3 regions of the Mesorhizobium salmacidum genome follow, and region 1 is predicted to be linked to each of the others. Evidence: predicted binding sites of a transcription regulator. Region 1 holds the regulator's gene; each other region holds the start of a gene.

Region 1 (3,797 bases):
TAGAAGACGTCCTTGTTCTCGATCAGGCGGTCATAGCCGACGACCGGAATGCCCTCGTCGAGCGCCTTCTGCACCGCCGGGCCGATGGCCGAAGCATCCTGCGCAAGGATGATCAGCGAATTGGCGCCCTGCGAAATCAGGCTTTCGACATCGGTCAGCTGCTTGCCGGGATTGGACTGCGCATCGGCGGAAATGTACTTGTCGCCCGCGGCCTCGATCGCCTTCTTCATGGCGGCCTCGTCGGTCTTCCAGCGCTCTTCCTGGAAATTCGACCACGAAACGCCGATGACCTTGTCCTTCGCCTGCGCCACCGACGCCAGCGTCAGCGACATGGCGACACCCGCCAGGATGGCGACTGTGAATCTCTTCATGATATATCCTCCCTGCGCCGCGTATGGCGCGACCAAACTGGCCCGAAGGCCCGCACAAAGGCCCTATTTTTTCGAGCCTCGAAAAAACACTGATCCATCGTCGGAACACTGTCAACATCGATCCTGATGGATTTTGAGGTGCCGGGAAGCTTTTTTCGAGTCCCGCAATAAATAAATGACAGCTCCTGCCGCATCTGCCAGTATTCGGCCCATTGCCGGAGAGGTTCGAGGGGGTGTCAAGAACCGCGGCGACGGGGAGGATGTGGGAAGCATGTCGGTCGGAATCCGCCACGACGATCTGCGCCGGCGCAACCGCGCCATGGTGATTGCAGCCGTGCGTCAGGGTGGTCAGCCCTCGCGCACCGAGATCGCCGCCACCACCGGCCTCAGCCACTCGACCATCTCGGCAATATCAGCCGACCTGATCGGCGAGGGTATCCTGACCGAAGGCAAGCCGAACGAGGCTGGTTCATTGAAACGCGGCCGGCCGCAGGTCGGTCTTGGCCTCAACCCCGAGGCCGCGGCTGTGATGACCGTGGTGCTGTCGCTGAATTTCCTGTCCGTCGCCGTCATCGATTATTCCGGCCAGGTGGTCGCCGAGGAACAGCGCCGGCTGGACACGCTGACCATGTCGCGCGAGGCGCTGATCGGCGAATGCACGGCAATAGTGCGGCGGCGCCTCGAGGACCCCGATCTCGACGTCCGCAGTATTGCCCGCATCGCGCTGGCGATCCAGGGCATCACCGACACCGAAGCGCGTGCGATGCTGTGGTCGCCGATCACGCCGCAGACGGACATTCCCTTCGCCGACATACTTGAAGCCGAGTTCGGCATCCCCGCCACCATGGAGAACGACTGCAACATGATGGCGGTGGCGCTGCGCTGGCGCGACCCCGAACGCTACCGCGACGACTTCATCGCCATCCTGCTCTCGCACGGCATCGGCATGGGCCTGGTGCTGAAGGGCGAGCTGTTCACCGGCACGCATTCATCGGGAGGCGAGTTCGGCCACATGATCCATCGCCCGGGAGGCGCGCTCTGCCGCTGCGGACGGCGCGGCTGCGTCGAGGCCTATGCCGGCAACTACGCCATCTGGCGCAACGCCAGGCAGCTTGGCGAGGACGCCGAACCGGTCGCAGATGTCAGCGATGCGCAGATGCGGACACTCGCCGCGACGGCAAGGGAGAAAGACGGACCGGAGCGCGAAGCCTATCGCAAGGCCGGCGAGGCGCTGGGCTATGGACTGGGCAGCCTGTTCGCGCTGATCGATCCCGCACCCGTCGCCATGGTCGGCGTCAGCGCCGCCGCCTTCGACCTGATCGAGCCGGCCTTGCGCGAGGCCATCGCCCAGACCGCCGGCGGCCAGCATTCGGAATCGATTTCCTTCGACACCGAGCCGAACGAGCTGCCGCTCATCCGCGAAGGTTGCGCCATGCGCGCATTGACCTTCGTCGACCAGGAGATTTTCGCGCCGGGCGTGCTGGCGAGGCCCGGCGTTTCGGGCAAGAATGTAGCCTGATTTCAGTCTTCGCGGATCGCGTAGCCCGCGCCGCGAATGGTGCGGATCACGTCCGGCATGCGGCCGTTGTTGACCGCCTTGCGCAGCCGGCCGACATGCACGTCCACGGTGCGTTCATCGATGTAGATCGTCTCGCCCCAGACATTGTCGAGCAACTGGCTGCGCGAGAACACGCGGCCGGGATGGCGCATCATGAATTCCAGCAGGCGGAACTCGGTCGGTCCGAGCCGGATCTCGCTCTTCTTGCGATAGACCCGGTGCGATTCCCGGTCGAGCACGATGTCGCCGACCTTGAGCACGCTGGACAGCACTTCCGGCTTGGCGCGGCGCAGCAGCGCCTTGACCCGGGCCATGAATTCCGGTGTCGAGAACGGCTTGACCAGATAGTCGTCGGCACCGGTCGAGAGGCCGCGCACACGGTCGCTCTCCTCGCCGCGCGCCGTCAGCATGATGATCGGCAGCCTCTCGGTCTCGGGCCGCATTCGCAGGCGCCGACAGAGTTCGATGCCGGAAACCGCCGGCACCATCCAGTCGAGCACCAGGAGGTCGGGCACGTTCTCCTGGAGGCGGATCTCGGCTTCGTCGCCGCGTGTCACCACCTCGACCTGGTAGCCTTCCGATTCCAGATTGTAGCGGAGGAGCACGCCGAGCGGCTCCTCGTCCTCCACCACCATGATGCGTGGCGCGATCATCGATTGATCATCCCTGCCGTCAAGCCGCCGGCACCGACATCGCCGTCTCGTCCTGCTTCGGACGGTTGGCGGGCAGTTGCGTGCCGGTCAGCACATAATATGCATTCTCGGCAATGTTGGTCACGTGGTCGCCGATGCGTTCGAGATTCTTGGCGCAGAACAAAAGATGCGTGCAAGCCGTGATGTTGCGCGGATCTTCCATCATGTAGGTCAGGAGTTCGCGGAACACCGATGTGTATTTGACATCGATGCGTTCGTCGTCATTCCTGAGCTTGGCGAGTGCGGCGGCATCGCCGGCCGCATATTCCTCGACCACGCCCTGCACCTGGATCAGCACCAGCTGCGCCATGGAGTCGATCGAATGCGACAGGTCGCGCGGCGTGGCGGAGAGGCCGACGGAGCCGACGCGCTTGGCGATGTTCTTGGCAAGGTCGCCGATGCGCTCGAGATCGCCCGCCATCCGGATCGAGCCGACGACATGACGCAGATCGTCGGCCATCGGCTGACGCTTGGCGATGAGGGTGATGGCGCGGTCGTCGAGTTCGCGCTGGCGCGCGTCCATGATGGCGTCGTCGGAGACGACGCGCTGTGCCAGCGCGTTGTCGGAATTCAGCAGCGCCTTGGTGGCGCCGCCGACCATCGTGCCGGCGAGATCGCCCATGTCACTGATCAGCCTGCTGATCTGTCCGAGATCCTCGTCGAAGGCTGCGACTGTATGTTCGGCCATGATCCTGGTCCTCGTATGCGTGATATCAGCCGAAGCGGCCGGTGATGTAGTCCTGCGTGCGCTTCTCGCGAGGCGACGTGAAGATCTTCTCGGTCTTGTCGAATTCGACCAGTTCGCCCAGATACATGAAAGCCGTCTGGCGTGACACGCGCGCCGCCTGCTGCATATTGTGGGTGACGATGACGATCGTGTAGTCGGCCTGCAACTCGTCGATCAGTTCCTCGATCTTGGCGGTCGACAGCGGATCGAGCGCCGAGGCCGGCTCGTCGAGCAGGATGACCTCCGGCTTCACCGCCACGGTGCGGGCGATGCAAAGACGCTGCTGCTGGCCGCCCGACAGGCTGAGGCCGCTGGCGTTCAGCTTGTCCTTGACCTCGGTCCACAATGCGGCGCGCTTCAGCGCCTGCTCGACACGGCCGTCCATCTCGGCCTTGCTGATCTTCTCATAGAGCCTGACGCCGAAAGCGATGTTCTCATAGATCGACATC
Region 2 (3,797 bases), on a different contig from region 1:
GCGCTTCTGAGAAGATCAGCATCTATCGCTTCGTGCAGGAGGGGCTGAACAATGCCTACCGCCACGGGCGGGGCAAGGATCAGGCGGTGCATGCAGGAATGAAAAACGGCAGGCTTTTCGTTGAAGTGTCGGATGGCGGGCCGGGCTTCGATCCGGCGCGGGCCGAGGGGTTGGGGCTGGCCGGCCTCAGGGAGCGCGTTGAAAGCATCGGCGGACAATTCGAAACCCTGACCGGGCCGAAAGGCACAAAGCTGGTGATCCGTCTTTCAGTCGAGGAGCAAGCATAATGGACGCCATTCGCATCGCCATTGTCGACGACCATCCGCTGTTCCGCGAAGGCGTGACCCGCAGCCTGTCGGAGATCGGAGGCTTCGAGATGGCCGGAGAAGGTGCGACCGCGCAGGACGCGGAACGCATCGTCTCGACCATGCAGCCCGACATATTGCTGCTCGATATTTCGATGCCGGGCGGCGGCCTGGCCGCGGTTGCAAGCATCCTTGCCGACCATCCCGCCCAGAAGATCGTCCTATTGACCGTTTCAGAGGCCAATGGCGATGTGACCAAGGCCCTGAACGCGGGCGTGCGCGGGTATGTCCTCAAAGGCGTCGGGTCGCGCTCGCTTGCCGATATCCTGCGCAACGTGGCGGCCGGCGAAAGCTATCTTTCGCCGATGTTGTCGGCCCGGCTGCTTTCCGATGTGCAGTCCCTGCAGCCTGCCAACGGCGTGGCGGACCGGCTGCGGCAACTCACCGGCCGTCAGACCGAAATCCTGCGGCTGGTGGCGGAGGGACTGAGCAACAAGGAAGTTGCCTTGCGCCTGGAACTGCAGGAGAAGACCGTGAAGCACCACATGACGGGGGTGCTGTCGAAACTCAGCGTGCGAAACCGCACGGAAGCAGCCCTCATGATGCGCGAGTTTCGCGACCGCGAGACGGACCGCTCATAGAGCGGTTCAGCGTCTGCGTAATTCCGCCAGGAGAAAGCGCTGCAAACCGTTTTTTCCTGGAATAAGCCCTCGGGGCATTTGGAATGCCGCGCAAAGGAGGTCACCTCCGCCGGGGGGCGGCGGAGGTGACGTGTGAAACTGGTCGTTGCCTGTTGACCAGCTTCACAAGGCCGAATTCACAGAGCCGAAATTCACAGCGCCTTGAGACGGCTGACATCGGCCGGTGTGGCCGGGCGGTCGATGATGGTGCGGCCGAGCGCATCCTTCATCCTGAAACGGCCGTTCTCGATGTTTTCCGTCATACCGTCGGGGTGCTGAACTGTAATCTTGTTGCCGTCCACGTCGACCTCGTCGCCAGTGGTGGCGTTGACATGGCTGCTCTTGTCGCGCTGGCCCTTGCCATTTCCGTTGTTCCCGCCGCCGCTATTCCCGTTACTGTTCCCGCTATTCCCGCTGCCGCCACTGTTACCGCCGCCGTTGCCGCCATTACCGCCGTTGCCACCGCCACCATTGCCACCACCCCTGTCGGCATGTGCGGTCGCGGCATCGATTCCAGGCACGAATCCATGGAAGGCAATTCCATAGGGAGCGACGGTCAGCGCCAGAAGCGCCGCCGATCTCAGAGCCAGGCGACAACAACGGGCCGTAATCGATCCGTGCATACTGATCTCCGTCGATTGAGCCGGCGCGCTCACCCCAACGTTGCAGTGCAACCAACATCGCCGAAAGACATGGTGACCGAAAGCGGCCTCCGACCGTTGCGTTTGTCCCCCAGGACCTTTGCAGGCGCAAGATTGGACTAAAGTCCCAGGCCCCGGCGTGAAAACCGGTATCGTGAGGGAGCGGCAGCGCGGATACGATGTCACGAAAATGTGATCAGTCGACGGTAAGGCGGTCGAACAGGCAACAAAATCCAGCCAAATCCAAGCCAGAGGTTCCCATGACCGAACATCGCCCCACCGATGCCCGATTCCGCACCAGCCTGCTCGAGGAAAACGAAGGCCCGGCCAACAATCCCAGCGATAACCGCACGATGGGCGAGATTATCGCCGCGCGGTTCTCGCGCCGCGGCTTCCTCAAGGGTTCGCTTGCCGTCTCGGCGATCGCCGCCACCGTCAGCCCGCTGGCAATGATCGCCGCCGACGATGCTCGCGCCGCGGAAGGCTCCGCCTTCACATTCGACGAGCTGGAGGCCGGTATCGACGACAAGCACCATGTCGCGCCGGGCTACGACGCCGACGTGTTGTTGCGCTGGGGCGATCCGCTGTTTGCCGATTCGCCGGAATTCGACCCGATCAGGCAGTCGGCGCAAGCCCAGGCCAGGCAGTTCGGCTATAACAACGACTATGTCGGCTATATCGCGATCGACGGCTCGGCGGAACACGGCCTGCTGGTCGTCAACCACGAATACACCAACCCGCATCTGATGTTCCCGGGCATCGTCAAGATCGTGGAGAAGGACGGCAAGAAGTCGGCCGAGGTGGCGCCGCTCTCGAAGGAGCAGGTCGATGTCGAGATGGCCGCCCATGGCGGAACCATCGTCGAGATCCGCAAGGACGGCGGCAAATGGCAGGTGGTGCGTGACGGCAAGCTCAACCGCCGCATCACCTCCAACACCGAGATGGCGCTGTCCGGCCCGGTCGCCGGCCATGACCGCGTCAAGACCAATGCCGATCCGTCCGGAACGAAAGTCTTCGGCACGATCAACAACTGCGCCGGCGGCGTCACGCCCTGGGGCACCTATGTGATGGCCGAGGAGAACATCCACGGCTATTTCTCCGGCGAGCTGCCGGAGGGCCACAAGGAAGCCGCCAACTACAAGCGCCTCGGCATACCGGAAGGCGCCTATGAATGGGGCGCGCATTATGACCGCTTCAACCTCGCCAAGGAGCCGAACGAGCCCAACCGCTTCGGCTGGATCGTCGAGGTCGATGTCAACGACCCGAATTCGGTACCGCTCAAGCGTACTGCCATGGGCCGTTTCAAGCATGAGGGTGCAGAATCGATCGTCGCCAAGGACGGCCGCGTCGTCTTCTATCTCGGCGACGACGAGCGCTTCGACTATGTCTACAAGTTCGTCACCAAGGGCATGTTCAACGCTGGCGACCGCGCGGCCAACAAGGACCTGCTCGACGACGGCACGCTGCATGTCGCCAAATTCGCCGAGGACGGCTCGGTCGAATGGATGCCGATCGTGTTCGGGCAGGGTCCGCTGACGGCGGAAAACGGTTTTGCCGGCCAGGCCGACGTGCTGATCGAGACGCGCCGCGCCGCCGACCTGCTTGGCGCCACCAAGATGGACCGGCCGGAAGACATCCAGCCCAACGCCGGCAACGGCAAGGTCTATGTCATGCTGACCAACAATTCCAAGCGCAAGGCCGATCAGGTCGATGCCGCCAACCCGCGCGCCGGGAATGCCTTCGGCCACATCATCGAGATCGTCGAGGACGGCGGCGATTTCGCCGCCACGAAGGGCAAATGGGAAGTGCTGCTGAAATGCGGCGATCCGGCGGTAGCCGATGTCGGCGCCACCTTCTCCACCGCGACGACGGCCCATGGCTGGTTCGGCATGCCCGACAATTGCGCGATCGATTCGGCCGGGCGGCTGTGGGTCGCCACCGACGGCCAGGGCCCGAAGGCCACCGGCCGCACCGACGGCCTGTGGGCGGTGGACACGGAAGGATCGGCGCGGGCGACCTCGAAACTGTTCTTCCGGGTGCCGATCGGCGCCGAAATGTGCGGCCCGCTGTTCGCGCCGGACGACCAGACCGCCTTCGTCGCCGTCCAGCATCCGGGTGACGGCGGCGAGGACTGGGATGCGTTCGGCCGGCCCTCCTACTACGAAGACCCG
Region 3 (3,797 bases), on a different contig from region 1:
CGCCGCCGCCGACGGCACCGATGATGGTGGAGGCCCGCACGTTGATCTCGACCCGCAGCAGCGTATAGGACACGAAATTGGGCAACACCTGCGGCAGGTCGGCGAAGCGCATCCGCTCGAACCAGTTGGCGCCGACCGCCGTCAGGCCTTCCTCGGCACGCATGTCGATGTTCTCGTTGATCTCGTAGAACAGCTTGCCGAGTGCGCCGATCGAATGCAGGCCGATGGCGATGATGGCGGCGATCGGACCGGTCGAGACGATTGCCGCGAAGAGGCCGGCGATGACGATCTCGGGAAAGGCGCGCAGCAATTCCATGAAGCGCTTGACCACCAGCCTCAGAGCCGGATGGGGCGTCAGCTTGCGCGCGGCGATGAAGGAAAAAGGCACCGCGAAGATAAAGCCGATGAAGGTCGAAACCAGCGCCACGTTCACCGTTGTCAGCATCAGCTCGAAATATTCGGGGACGTAGAAACCGCCCCACACATAGACGCGACCAAGCGGGAAGTTGAATTCCTGGGTGCCGGTATCACGCGGCGAGGCGATGTCGAACAGCGCCCGCCAGACGTCGTTCCAGTTCTTCGGGACCAGCCAGCTCAGGAAATCCAGAATGTGCGGCAGCCGGTCGAAGAAGTGCCCGGCATTGGCTTCGTCGGCGAACCACATGCTGGAGAGCATCGCGGCAAGCAGCAGTCCGACGCCGAGCACTGTATAGAGCCGGCGCAGCGACGTCTGGCGTCGCCAGGCATCGGCCGTCTGGTGGGTGGCGCCGGAGGCGGCTGTCACGGAAAGGGTCATGATCGGAGATGCAAAAAGGGGCGGTATCTGAGATACCGCCCCTTTGCAATTTCGCCGTTAGCCGCCGATGGCTGCCTTACGGGCTTCGACGATGACGCTGTAGAAGTCCGGCTTCACCGGAACATAGCCGGTGAAATCGCCGCCTTCGACGCCTTCGAAGCAAGCCTTGTCCTTCTTGGGCAGGTCGGTAAAGAAGGCGGTCAGCTTGGCGGTCATGTCGTCGCCGATCGCGGTGCGCACGACGAGCGGACCGTTCGGGATCAGGCCCGAACGCCAGACTTCGACGAAATCGTTGGGGTCGACGGCGCCCTTGGCGACTTCCTTGTGGAAGGTGCCGGAGGTGTAGCCGTTCTTGAAGTCGCCTATACCCGAGGAATCGTCGACCGCGACATCGACCTTGCCGTCACGCACGGCCAGAACGTTGTTTTCGTGGCCGCCATTGAACTGGGTCGAGGCGAAGAAGGTTTCGTTCGAGGCGCCGGTGGTCTTCGGAATCTGGGTCAGCGGGATCAGGTAGCCGGAGGTCGAATCCGGGTCGGCATAGCCGAGCTTCTTGCCCTTGGCCGACTTGATGTCGGTGATCCCCGAGGTCTTCAGCGCCAGGCCGACGGAATAATAGCCGGTGGCGCCGTCGGTCTGCTGGGTGGTGAGGATTGGGGTGACCGCCTTCGGGTCCTTGATGTAGACGCTGGCATAGCCGGAAGCGCCGAGTTCGGCGAAGTCGAGCGTGCCGCCGAGCAGGCCCTGGATAACGCCGTCATAGTCGGCGGCGGGGAACAGCGAAACCTTCTCGAAGCCGAACTCGGCCTTCAGGTGGTCGGCCAAGCACTGGTAGTTACGCAGCCGGTCGGTTTCGTTTTCGCCGCCGAGAATGCCGACGCGAAATTCCTTCGTATCGGCGGCGTGGGCCATGCTGGTGGCCATAGCGAGCACCGAAACGGCACCGAAAACCATCTTCCTGAACATTTGCTATCTCTCCTGTAGGTTCCGGCCCCGCGCCGGCAGCGTTCTTGATCTTGACAAGTGCCCTTGACGCGGGCGGACGATCCAGGCTGCTCGCTATGCCCGTAATGGGCTCAGTATCCCGGGAATGCGGGTTCGAGCGGTCCGGCGGATGCGGCGATCTTCTGCTTGAAGGCAACGCTGGTGGAGGTGATGACCTCCGATATCTCACCGCCATTGCTGTCGGCGCCATAGACTAGACGCACCGCTTCGCGGTTGAGCTCTTCGGGCGGCCCGTCGAAGACGACCTTGCCGGCGGCCATGCCGATGATGCGGTTGCAACAGGTGCGGGCGGTATCGAGCGTGTGCAGGTTGGTGACGACGGTGATGCCTTCGCGCAGATTGATGTCCTGCAGCGAATCCATCACCACCTTGGCGTTGAGCGGGTCGAGCGAGGCGATCGGCTCGTCGGCGAGGATCACCTTCGGCTGCTGCATCATGGCGCGGGCAATCGCGACGCGCTGCTGCTGACCGCCCGACAGGGTGCCGGCGGGTTGAAGTGCCGTACGGGCGATGTCGAGCCGCTCGAGCGCGGCGACCGCCTCGGCGCATTCGGCACGGGAGAACATGCCGAGAAGGTTGGACAGGGTCGAACGGTGGTTCAGTTTGCCGAGCAGCACGTTGGTGAGCACATCGAGGCGCGGCACCAGGTTGAACTGCTGAAAGATCATGGCGCAGTCGCGCTGCCAACGCCGCAACGGCGACCCGCGCAGGCGGGAGACCTCGGCGCCGTCAAAAAAAATCGACCCCTGGCTGGGGTCGACAAGACGGTTGATCATGCGAAGAAGCGTCGACTTGCCTGCACCCGAACGACCGATGACGCCGACCATCTGCCCCTGCGGGATCGAGATGTTGACGTCGCTGACGGCGGTGTTCTTGCCAAATCGTCGGCTGACACCGCGAATTTCGAGCGTGGCAGAGCTTGCTGACATGGGCTGGTTCCAGTCCGGTCCATATTGATCGTCAGGCACTCGCCTAACGCAGCCACATGAACCTGCCGTGTCGCCAGCATGTCAGTTTTGTTACGCTCCACAGATACGACCGCCGGCGTCCTGCCGGCGATCAGCCGAGCACCAGCAATTCCTCGAAATGCTCCATGTCGCGGAATGCGCAGAAGGCTGGAGCCTTGATCTCGATCACCGGCGCCTGCCGCGCGAAAAGCGCCAGGAAATCGTCGAACAGCGTCTGCCATGCGACGGCCCTGTCGTCGGCAAGACGCTGGATCTGATAAGCGAAGGTGATGTGAAAGACGTAATTGTCGTGGTCGGGGTGCCGGTAGCCGAATGGCACGGCCAGCGCATCGCGCCATTCACGCATGATGCGCACATCCTCGTCGGTCGCGCCGGCAACGGTGAGCCCGGTCGGCACGATCTCGAGCACCTTGATGTTGAACGGACCGGCGCCCTGGAAACCCTTCAGGCGCTCCAGATAGAGGCGGGTCATGGCGTCGATGCCGGTGTCGAGCGGCACGTCCCGTGGCCAGTAAGGTAACCGGCGGCGATATTCGATGATGCCCTGGAACAGCGTCATGTGCAGGCTGGAGACAGGCGTGAAGGCAAGGCGGTCGGCATCCGGCATCGCCATCATCCGATCGCGCACAGCGAGCACCACGGCTTCGGATGGCGAGCCGCTGACCAGATGGCTCACGACGGTGTTGCCGGGCTCGAGGAGAAAGTTGCCTGACACGTCATAGCGCGTGCCGAGATGCGCCGGTGGCGTCGGATTGGAGCCGGCAAAGAATCCCGCGAGCGAGGGTCTGATGGTGTCGAGCATGGCAATCTCCTTGGAACACCCCTGCCCCGGTGATGTGTCAAGGATATGAAACAGTGTCGCTCATGACGTCGATGTGAGGGCTATGTCTCCTTGCCTGCAATTGCGAACGGAAAACCGGTTCCCACTTTTTCTGGAGCTGCTCTATCCCTCGTATTTCTCCAGGAACGCCTCGGCCGACAGCTCGCGGAAGTCGGCGAGCGAGGCACGCAGTCTGGCATGGTCCCAG

The links. The regulator PhoB, encoded in region 1, activates phosphate uptake and scavenging genes when phosphate is short. The targets are predictions, from matches to a motif close to TGTCATNNANCTGTCAT.
Region 2: the regulator PhoB is predicted to act here: its motif matches at 1,807-1,823, upstream of O7A60_RS25545 (PhoX family protein).
Region 3: the regulator PhoB is predicted to act here: its motif matches at 2,809-2,825, upstream of phnC (phosphonate ABC transporter ATP-binding protein).

The regions. Positions count from the first base shown of each region.
Region 1 covers NZ_JAPYKS010000004.1:301,999-305,795, reverse strand. Annotated here, with positions in the region: gene xylF (D-xylose ABC transporter substrate-binding protein) at 1-371, opposite strand, end outside; gene O7A60_RS07890 (ROK family protein) at 643-1,890, shown strand; gene phoB (phosphate regulon transcriptional regulator PhoB) at 1,893-2,582, opposite strand; gene phoU (phosphate signaling complex protein PhoU) at 2,602-3,309, opposite strand; gene pstB (phosphate ABC transporter ATP-binding protein PstB) at 3,335-3,797, opposite strand, start outside.
Region 2 covers NZ_JAPYKS010000023.1:14,818-18,614, reverse strand. Annotated here, with positions in the region: gene O7A60_RS25560 (sensor histidine kinase) at 1-287, shown strand, start outside; gene O7A60_RS25555 (response regulator transcription factor) at 284-946, shown strand; gene O7A60_RS25550 (hypothetical protein) at 1,138-1,608, opposite strand; gene O7A60_RS25545 (PhoX family protein) at 1,887-3,797, shown strand, end outside.
Region 3 covers NZ_JAPYKS010000003.1:176,604-180,400, forward strand. Annotated here, with positions in the region: gene phnE (phosphonate ABC transporter, permease protein PhnE) at 1-796, opposite strand, end outside; gene phnD (phosphonate ABC transporter substrate-binding protein) at 854-1,762, opposite strand; gene phnC (phosphonate ABC transporter ATP-binding protein) at 1,873-2,730, opposite strand; gene O7A60_RS05425 (DUF1868 domain-containing protein) at 2,861-3,571, opposite strand; gene O7A60_RS05430 (DapH/DapD/GlmU-related protein) at 3,713-3,797, opposite strand, start outside.